3 regions of the Vibrio sp. SCP2 genome follow, and region 1 is predicted to be linked to each of the others. Evidence: riboswitches for the same ligand, from Rfam matches in the RefSeq annotation. Region 1 holds a riboswitch; each other region holds the start of a gene.

Region 1 (3,278 bases):
CGCCGCGCACTCGCCATCTATCGCGCGTGGAGGCAGTGAAGCAGGAACGTCTAGGGGGTGCGCATGGGCAGGCGCACCTTGAAGCAAATAGAGCGCATCCGATAAACGTACCGCTTCTTGGGGATCATGGGTAATCAACACAACGGTTTTACCCTTGAGTAACTTGGCAGACAAGGTTTGCAACTTATGGCGCGTGACAGCATCTAGCGCGGAAAAAGGCTCATCCATCAACACAACGGGCTTGTCTTGCATTAGAGTACGCGCAAGAGCAACACGCTGGCGCATTCCCCCAGATAGCTGAGCAGGCATTGTATTGATATGGGCGGCTAACCCTACTTGCTCGAGCAGTTCAATTGCCTTGTCATGCTCGATATTCTGCGCACCAAATTGACGGCTTAACATGACGTTATCAATAACATTTAGCCATGGTAGCAACAGATCTTGCTGTGCCATGTAGGCAATTTTGTCTTGCAAGCCTTGCCCTTGGCTTAGCTTAAGCGTCCCTTGCCACTCCACTTTGTGATCAAGCAAACCAGCAAGATAACGCAGTAAAGTGGTTTTGCCGCAGCCGCTTCGACCCAGCAAACTGGTCCACTTCCCTGCGGGGATGTGCATATCTAAGCCAGTTAGTGTCGGGGTTTGGCTATCAAGGTAACGAAGCTGTGAAGCCTTGAGCTCTATCCCGATCGCTTCAGCGCACATTTGTGTGCCCACAGAAAAAGTGGTGCACTGGGCCATGACCTTGACCCACATCTAACTGATAGGCGTGCGCAATGGCTTGAGAGATATATTGCTTACCAAGATACACGGCTTTATGAAGACGGTTACCTTGAGCAAGATAAGAAGCAATCGCAGAAGAAAGGGTACAACCTGTTCCGTGAGTATTTTTAGTCGCGACACGTTTGGCGCTCAATAACTCACTGCTCTCTTGCTCGATAAGGAGATCATTACTGTTTTGGTCTTTCTCTAAATGCCCACCTTTTAGCAACACCGCTTTCGCCCCAAGTGCGCGTAATGACTCAATCATCGCCCCCATTTGCTCTTCATCTTGAGGGACTTCACCACCAATCAAAGCAGCCCCTTCAGGTAGATTCGGCGTAATTAAATCAGCGAGAGGTAACAATTCTTGTTTGAGCGTAGAGATTGCCGATTGCTCTAATAACAGGTCACCGCTTGTGGCAACCATGACAGGATCAACCACAAGATGCTTAGGTTGATATTGACGTATTTTTGCCGCGACAACCTTGATGATTTCCGCATCCGCCAACATGCCGACTTTAACAGCAACCACATTCAGGTCGGTGAATACCGCATCTAACTGGCTTTCAATATGCGCTAATGGAATCGGGTGAATGGCACTGACACCCTGTGTATTTTGCGAAGTGATAGCAGTGATGACGGAGCATGCGTAACTGCCTGTCGCAGAGATGGCTTTAATATCGGCTTGGATACCTGCACCACCACCGCTGTCAGATCCAGCAATGGTTAATACAATAGGGGTTGTGTCTTGTGAATGTGGCATAGATGCTCCTACTACAAGACGTATAGGAACTCTCGACCACCAAAAGAACGCTCATAAACAGAGTGACTCTCGAATGCGAGTACACTAAACCCGAGATATGGAATTAGTGCGCATAGTTCCCTACGTCAGTGCTAACTGAATCAGGTTCTACGGGTCTCGCTTCGCGATCTCAGCCCTTTCCCTATTGGGTAGGCTCCCCGACTATTTCCGCAGATGATAACAACAAAAGTAGTTTTATTGCATCAATATTTGGTGCGTCGCTGCAAAAAAACAAACAAAACCCCAGCCCGAACATATGGCATTAATTGCTTATTTTTGTAACAGGATAAATTTCTGAACTATAGTAACTTAGCTTACATGGAATTAAGGAGAGAGCTATGAGCCAGGAGGCACTACTATCTCGACTGAACGAATTACCGAGAATCCAAAAAGTACTTCAAGAGCTTCTCGATATGGTCAACAAGAGTGACGTCGACTTTAAACTGTTAGCGAATAAAATAGCGACTGATCAAGTTCTTAGCGCGCGACTACTACGCTTAGCCAATTCCGCTCACTTTGGTGGAAGCAAGAGTGTATCTTCGATAAATGAAGCCTTACTTCGAGTTGGAACAGGCCCAGTCAGGACCCTAGTTGTTGCTTCAGTTCTCTCTAGCGCCTTCCCTAAAATCAAAACATTAGATATGGACAAGTACTGGGAAGAGACGTTCGAAGTCTCGATTATTGCCAGTAAAATTGCCATTGAAACAGGCATGGACAGTAATGACGTATTCACTACTGGAGTATTGCACAACATTGGCGAGTTGATGATCCACACTTTAGTACCGGAAGAAGCACAAACGATTGCCCAGCGAGCAGAGGAAGGAGAAAACGCTATCGCAGTGCAAGAAGAAATCTTAGATATCACAGCGCCAACTCTTGGGGCCAAACTAGCCAGAGCGTGGCGCTTTCCTGATGATATGGTGGATGCCATCGCAAATTTTGCCGAGCCTAGAGATGCCGAGATTTCTCCTAAAATGGCCACCACTCTTCATTTAGCCCGTTCGATTCATCGCGATTGGGATCAGCTGGAGAGCGAGGAAGGTAAAGCTCGCTACCTTGCTGAACATCCAGACTCTCGCCTTTTGCATATCTCAGCAGCCTTCGCACCAACAATCGACAAGTATCGAGGCAATGGTCGTGACCTCGCTTCACAGTTAAACGCGGCGTAAAACAATAGGTGAGCACTAAGCTCACCTTTTTCTATTCAAACTTTCAGTTATCGCATAGACTCAGATGAATAATTTTTTGTTATGAGAATAATGTGATGATCAATCCTGTCTGGCTCAAGACCTTTGTTACTCTGATCGATACAGGTCATTTCACAAAGACCGCTGAGAAGCTGTTTATGACTCAGCCAGGTGTTACCCAGCACATTAAAAAACTTGAGCAGGCTTGCGGTTACCCCTTAATCGAAAGACACAACAAAAGTTTTGATATCACTGAAGCGGGTCGTAATGTCTATCAACATGCGATTCAGCTTGAGCGCCAAGAATCAGAACTGCTTAACTCTTTAAACATGGAAGACCCCTTTTCAGGTAGCGTTTCGCTTTCTTGTTCTGGTTCGCTAGCACTGCTGCTCTACCCACATTTGCTAAATTTACAATGTAAATACTCTCAGCTGATACCAAGACTAGAAGCCGCACCTCATCACAAAATTGTTGCGGATGTCCTAACTGGTGTGACAGATATTGGGATTGTGACACAAATTCCCTCTGAT
Region 2 (3,278 bases), on a different contig from region 1:
ACGGTGTACCATTCTTAAGCCAAGCGCCAATCATGCCGGGTGAAACGTTCGAGTATCGTTTTACCCCACCTGATGCGGGTACCTTCTGGTATCACCCGCATATGAATAGCGTCAAACAACTCGGTATGGGGTTGGTAGGGCTGATCATCGTCGAAGAAGCGATTCCAGTAGAGTTTGATGAAGAACATGAGTTGATGCTTAAGCACTGGCACCTCGATAAGCAGGGGGCGTGGAAAGAATTAATGATTCCTCGTCTTAGCGCGAGAATGGGAACCCCCGGAGAGTGGAGTAGCGTCAATGGTGTACATGAGCCTAAGTATCAATTAAAGGAAAATGCCACTACCCGGCTGCGTATCGCCAACGTCGACAATACGATTACCTATCCAATTGCTATTGAAGGGGCCGAAGCATGGGTGATAGCCATCGATGGTAACCCGATTAAAGCTCCCTATAAGCTCTCTCAACATAAAATTGGCCCGGGTATGAGGGTTGACCTTGCCTTAATCGCTCCGAAGCAAGGAGAGTCCGTTTATGTCCGATATATGAAGGGTAGATTTCCGTTTCCTCTGTGTGAGTTTGAAGCGATCAGGTCTGATCTTTCCGATCATAGGCCGAGCCCTCAACTTCCTCTTAATCCTGTGCCTGATCTTGATTTGGTCAATGCGGAGAAAATTGATTTTGTATTTGAATGGGAAGGGGCAATTTCACCGGTTGGAAAAGATGGTAAGTCGGTTCCTAAGTTTTGGTTAACCAACAAACGGGCTTGGGAAGGGATGTCGAAAGATAATATCCCCGCTCCACTCGCTTCGTTACAACTGGGTAAAACTTATATTTTCTCTCTCAAGAACGTCACTCAGTATCATCATCCAATTCATATCCATGGTCATACATTCACAGTTTTGGAGCTCAATGGTAAAAAGGTCGAACAGCCTTTCCACACAGACACTGTTTTACTAGGCAAAAACGGTACGGCTATCGCAGCGTTCGTGGCGGATAATCCAGGGCGCTGGATGTATCACTGTCATGTGATCGAGCATATGAAAACCGGATTAATGGGGTATATTGAAGTAAAGTGACTCCTGTAACTTTTCAAATGTTTGCAGTTAGCAATGGCTAAATCTTAATTTATGATCTTCCGCGAGCGTGTATTTTGGCTACAATACACCCAGTAAATTGGAGGAATTATGGGTCAGTTTTCAATATTGGGTTTTATCGCACTCGGTGGTGCATTTGGAGCATGCTCTCGTTATCTTGTTTCAGAGCTTTGTGTTGTGCTTCTTGGGCGTGGTTTTCCATACGGTACGCTAACTGTTAACGTGGTCGGTTCTTTCATTATGGGCTTGCTTATTGCGGCTTTCGAAAATGAGATGCTTGCTACCGAACCATGGCGCCAAATTATCGGGTTGGGTTTTCTTGGGGCACTCACCACCTTCTCTACGTTCTCTATGGATAATGTGCTTCTAATGCAGCAAGGCGCTTTTTTTAAGATGGGTTTGAATGTGTTGTTGAATGTCTTTTTAAGTATTTCTGCTGCATGGATTGGTTTTCAAATACTCATCAAGAGCTAATGTTGGTTAAAATTTAGCTAATTATTGTTCATCACGGCTTGGTTTACCCAAGCCGTTTTTATATACTGCAATTACTTGTCGGAGTGCCATAAGGCTGAGACCGTTAATTCGGGATCCGTTGAACCTGATCAGATTAAAATCTGCGAAGGGAACAAGAGAAGATATCTACACCAGAGTTCTGTCTGGTTACCTATCAAATAGTCGAATGTTGTTATATACCATTAGTGCACACTAATAAGGTCATAATTCGATTCCTCTTGTCGCATCTTTCCGCCAAGCATTTTTATCCCATTACTTTTTATCTAAGAATAACAAAGCAAGGAAAAATGCTATGTCGAGTCGCAAACAAGCGAGACTGGAAGCAAAACAGTTCATTGATACACTTTCGGTACAGCCGTACCCAAATTCAAGCAAAGTCTATGTAGAGGGTTCACGCCCAGATATTCGTGTGCCTATGCGAGAAATCTCACTCGCGGATAGTCTTATTGGAGGCACAAAAGAAGCGCCTATTTTCGAACCTAATGAGCCTGTACGTGTTTACGATACTTCTGGTGTATACACTGACCCAGAACACACAATTGACCTTTACAGCGGTCTACCAAAGCTAAGAGAAGGGTGGATTGAAGAACGTGCCGATACTGAATTACTCGACGATGTTAGCTCGGTATACACCAAGGAGCGTTTAGAAGACGAGACGCTTGATGAGCTACGTTATGGCAATTTGCCACGAATTAGACGTGCTAAAGATGGTCAGTGTGTCACCCAGCTTCACTATGCGCGCAAGGGTCTTGTTACCCCTGAGATGGAATACATCGCCTTACGTGAAAACATGGGGCGCGCTCAATATCGCGATGAGGTGTTGAATCAACAGCACCCTGGTCAAAGCTTTGGGGCCAACTTACCCAAAGACATTACTGCAGAATTTGTTCGTAAAGAAGTCGCAGAAGGTCGAGCGATTATCCCTTCCAATATTAACCACCCAGAATCTGAACCAATGATTATTGGGCGTAACTTCTTAGTTAAAGTAAACGCTAATATCGGTAATTCATCAGTGACATCTTCAATTGAGGAAGAGGTTGAGAAGCTAGTATGGGCGACTCGCTGGGGTGGCGATACTGTTATGGACCTGTCTACTGGCCGCAATATTCACGAAACTCGTGAGTGGATTCTACGTAACAGTCCAGTGCCGATCGGTACTGTGCCAATGTACCAAGCGCTTGAAAAAGTTAACGGCATTGCGGAAAACCTCAACTGGGAAGTGATGCGCGATACTCTGATTGAGCAAGCAGAGCAGGGCGTCGATTACTTCACTATTCACGCAGGTTTACTGCTTCGCTATGTACCTATGACGGCAAAACGTGTGACTGGCATTGTTTCTCGTGGTGGTTCTATTATCGCTAAATGGTGTTTAGCGCATCATCAGGAAAGCTTCTTATATACTCATTTCCGCGAGATATGTGAAATCTGTGCCAAGTATGACGTGGCGCTTTCTCTTGGCGATGGATTACGTCCTGGCTCAGTAGCTGATGCGAACGACGAAGCGCAATTCGCTGAGCTTCGTACTCTTGGTGAACTAACCAAGATTGCTTGGGAATATGACGTACAGGTCATTATTGAAGGACCTGGCCATATTCCGATGCATATGATCAAAGAGAACATGGAAGAGCAGCTAGAGCACTGTCATGAAGCGCCGTTTTACACCCTTGGCCC
Region 3 (3,278 bases), on a different contig from region 1:
GCAGAAGCAATCGGGTCGCATAAGGAAGATTAAAAAACACATGCGCCAACAAAATCCCATTGAGCCCATATATTGAGAACGGCAACTTGCTGTCTAGGCTTTTGAACAAATCAGCAATCAAACCACTATTGCCATAAATGGCAAGAAGGCCAAACACCCCGACTAAGACAGGCAACACCAGTGTTGTAGCAAACAGTTTGAGTAACAAGGATTTCCCCCTAAATCGACGGCGAGACAACGCATGCGCGACTGGGATGGCAAGGCCAACACTGAGCAAAGTAGAAAGAAAAGACTGATAGAAACTGAATTTGGTGACATGTCGATAGTATGGATCACTCCACACCTGACGGATATCTAGCGATGGCGCGTTAACCAGTAAAGCACCGAGAGCAGAAACGACAAAGGTCGCGATGATTATCGCGACCCATAAGCCAATTTTGGGGGTATTACGCAAAAGAGCCTCTTAGAATGTCAGCGCACTTTGCCATTCGCGAATCCAAGATTTACGATTTTCGGCCACTTCGTCGGCGCTAAAGGTCAGAGCCTTGCTTGGCAGAGTTAGGGTTTCAAAACCTTCAGGCAGTGCAACGTCTGTGACTGGGTACATCCAGTTACCTGTTGGCATTGCTGATTGGAACTCATCACTAAGAATAAAGTTCATAAACTCATCGGCTAGCTTTTGATTTTTAGACGCTTTCACTTTAGCAGCAACTTCGACTTGCGTGTAATGACCTTCAGCAAAATCAGCGGCGGCATACTTGTTGTCACTTTCAGCAATCAAATGATAAGCAGGAGAGGTCGTGTAAGAGAGTACCAGATCAGACTCACCTTCGAGGAACATTGAGTACGCTTCAGACCAACCTTTAGTCACAGTTACGGTTTTCTTAGCTAGATTTTGCCAAGCCTGAGTCACGTCATCTCCGTAAACAGACTTCATCCACAACATCAGACCTTGCCCTGGTGTTGAAGTACGTGGGTCTTGATAGATCACTTTCAGATCATCGCGAGATTCCACCAACTCTTTCAAGCTTTTTGGTGGGTTAGCTAGCTTCTCTTTGTTGTAAACAAACGCGAAGTAGCCGAAATCATAAGGGACGAACGTTTTGTCTGCCCACCCATTTGGCAATGCAACCTTGCTAGTGTCTACGCTATGTTCAGCCAACAAACCTGTCTTTTTCGCTTCCGCCATTAGGTTGTTGTCTAAGCCTAAAATGATATCCGCTTTGCTGTTATCGCCTTCTAATCGCAGACGGTTAAGGATAGAGACACCATCGTCTAGCGCGACGAAATTAACATCACAACCACAATGCGCTTCAAACGCTTTTTCTACAACAGGACCTGGGCCCCAATCGGCGGCAAAAGAGTCGTAGGTATAAACGGTTAAACTGTTTTCTGCGGCTGTCGCTGAGAATATCGCCAGCGTTGCTAACGCTAGGGTACTAATTGAAATGGTGCTTAGAGTGTTTTTCACTGCTCGCTCTCTCCTTGTCTGAGCGGCACAGGCTTGAGAAGCGGAGTTCAAATCCAAACTCAATTCCTACGCCAGCATTATCTGGTTCAGGTACACGGGTCCCAAGCGATAGCTCGATCTCAGCTGACGCTAACATAAGTTAGGTCAATAGCTCCCCGATGAGTAACGGTCGAATTGTAATATTAATAAACTGCAATATCTATCCCCTAAATAGTTGGAGTTGCAGCTAGGCGACAAGCAAATTCATCCCAATGAACATAGGTGTTCTATTTGATTTGGGTGAATTTGAGCAGTCAACAACGCTGCGGCTTCAAATAGGACGGGGATCGTAGCCCCAGCGAGGAACCAATCCTTGCTCTATTCCTAAATGGTCAAGAATACGCGCGACCATAAAATCAACCAGATCCTCTATCGATTTAGGTTGATGATAAAAACCTGGCGCAGCAGGCATGATGGTTACTCCCATTTGTGACAACTTGTGCATATTCTCTAGATGCAGAGTAGAAAATGGGGTTTCACGAACCACCAACAGTAGCTGACCACGCTCTTTCATCACCACGTCTGCAGCACGTTCAATCAGGTTATCCGACATACCGTGGGCAATCGCCGCAACACTGCCTGCAGAGCATGGACAGACGACCATTTGTTTCGGCGCTGCAGAGCCAGACGCCACAGGAGAGAACCAATCGTCTTTACCGCATACAACCAGCTTGTCTGGGTCACAATTAAGGTGCTCGACCAAAGTTTGCTTAGCCGAATCAGGATTGGCAGGCAGTTTAAGGTCATGTTCAGTTGCTAGCACCACTCTCGCCGCAGACGAAATAAGCAGATAAACTTGATAATCAGCAGCCAGAAGGCACTCTAATAGGCGTAAACCATAAGGAGCGCCAGAGGCACCAGTAAAGGCTAAGGTGATGGCTTTTTGTTGCTTAGTCATATTTAAAAACTACACTATTGAGCTAGCTTTGCCAGAAGCTTGTTATGAATACCTTCGAACCCGCCATTGCTCATCACCAAAATCTGATCACCTGAGCTAGCACTAGCAACAATTTGCTCCACAAGTTCATCGACATTATTGGAGGTTTGCGCAGGTTGGGCACATTGAGCGGCGATCTCTTCCACCGACCAATCAATCGAATCGGGTTGATATAAGAACACTTGATCGGCTTTTTGTAACGACGCGGCCAACGTATCCTTGTGCACACCTCGCTTCATCGTAGCGCTGCGTGGTTCGAGTACCGCGATAATTTTGCTATCGCCGACCTTGTTACGTAATCCACCGAGCGTCAGTTCAATCGCGGTCGGATGATGGGCAAAGTCGTCGTAAACCGTGATGCCATTGACCTCACCTTTGAGCTCCAAGCGGCGTTTGGTATTGATAAATTTGGCTAAAGATTCACAGGCTAAGTCTGGGGTGACGCCAACATGGCGCGCTGCAGCTATCGCCATCAAAGCGTTATCTACATTGTGATCACCAACTAGATTCCAACTTACAATACCCACTTGCTCGCCTTGGAACAGTACTTTGAACTGCGAGCCATCAATGTTTATTTTCTCCGCCTGCCAGTCACCTTGCTCACCACTAAACTCGGATTCGCTCCAACAGCCGCGCTCAAGTACATCATGTAGTGCGCTATCTTGTTTCGGTGCAAAAATGCGCCCATTACCCGGAACTGTGCGAACAAGATGATGGAACTGACGTTTTATCGCTTCAAGATCGTCAAAGATGTCAGCATGATCGAACTCCAGGTTGTTCATGACCAAGGTGCGAGGGTGGTAGTGGACAAACTTAGAACGCTTATCGAAA

The links. A riboswitch is a leader RNA that binds a small molecule or an ion and turns the genes downstream of it on or off. The one in region 1 is predicted to bind thiamine pyrophosphate.
Region 2: it holds a riboswitch for thiamine pyrophosphate, as region 1 does, so the genes downstream of both, thiC (phosphomethylpyrimidine synthase ThiC) here and thiD (bifunctional hydroxymethylpyrimidine kinase/phosphomethylpyrimidine kinase) in region 1, are expected to answer to the same signal.
Region 3: it holds a riboswitch for thiamine pyrophosphate, as region 1 does, so the genes downstream of both, thiB (thiamine ABC transporter substrate binding subunit) here and thiD (bifunctional hydroxymethylpyrimidine kinase/phosphomethylpyrimidine kinase) in region 1, are expected to answer to the same signal.

Annotation. Positions count from the first base shown of each region.
Region 1 covers NZ_JCAFVV010000001.1:1,034,244-1,037,521, reverse strand. Annotated here, with positions in the region: gene AC5O63_RS04995 (ABC transporter ATP-binding protein) at 1-702, opposite strand, end outside; gene thiD (bifunctional hydroxymethylpyrimidine kinase/phosphomethylpyrimidine kinase) at 692-1,522, opposite strand; TPP riboswitch at 1,623-1,732, opposite strand; gene AC5O63_RS04985 (HDOD domain-containing protein) at 1,900-2,730, shown strand; gene AC5O63_RS04980 (LysR family transcriptional regulator) at 2,826-3,278, shown strand, end outside.
Region 2 covers NZ_JCAFVV010000011.1:736-4,013, forward strand. Annotated here, with positions in the region: gene AC5O63_RS19880 (multicopper oxidase domain-containing protein) at 1-1,076, shown strand, start outside; gene crcB (fluoride efflux transporter CrcB) at 1,185-1,568, shown strand; TPP riboswitch at 1,638-1,736, shown strand; gene thiC (phosphomethylpyrimidine synthase ThiC) at 1,900-3,278, shown strand, end outside.
Region 3 covers NZ_JCAFVV010000009.1:35,102-38,379, reverse strand. Annotated here, with positions in the region: gene thiP (thiamine/thiamine pyrophosphate ABC transporter permease ThiP) at 1-454, opposite strand, end outside; gene thiB (thiamine ABC transporter substrate binding subunit) at 464-1,450, opposite strand; TPP riboswitch at 1,518-1,639, opposite strand; gene AC5O63_RS18865 (flavin prenyltransferase UbiX) at 1,782-2,408, opposite strand; gene mpl (UDP-N-acetylmuramate:L-alanyl-gamma-D-glutamyl-meso-diaminopimelate ligase) at 2,423-3,278, opposite strand, start outside.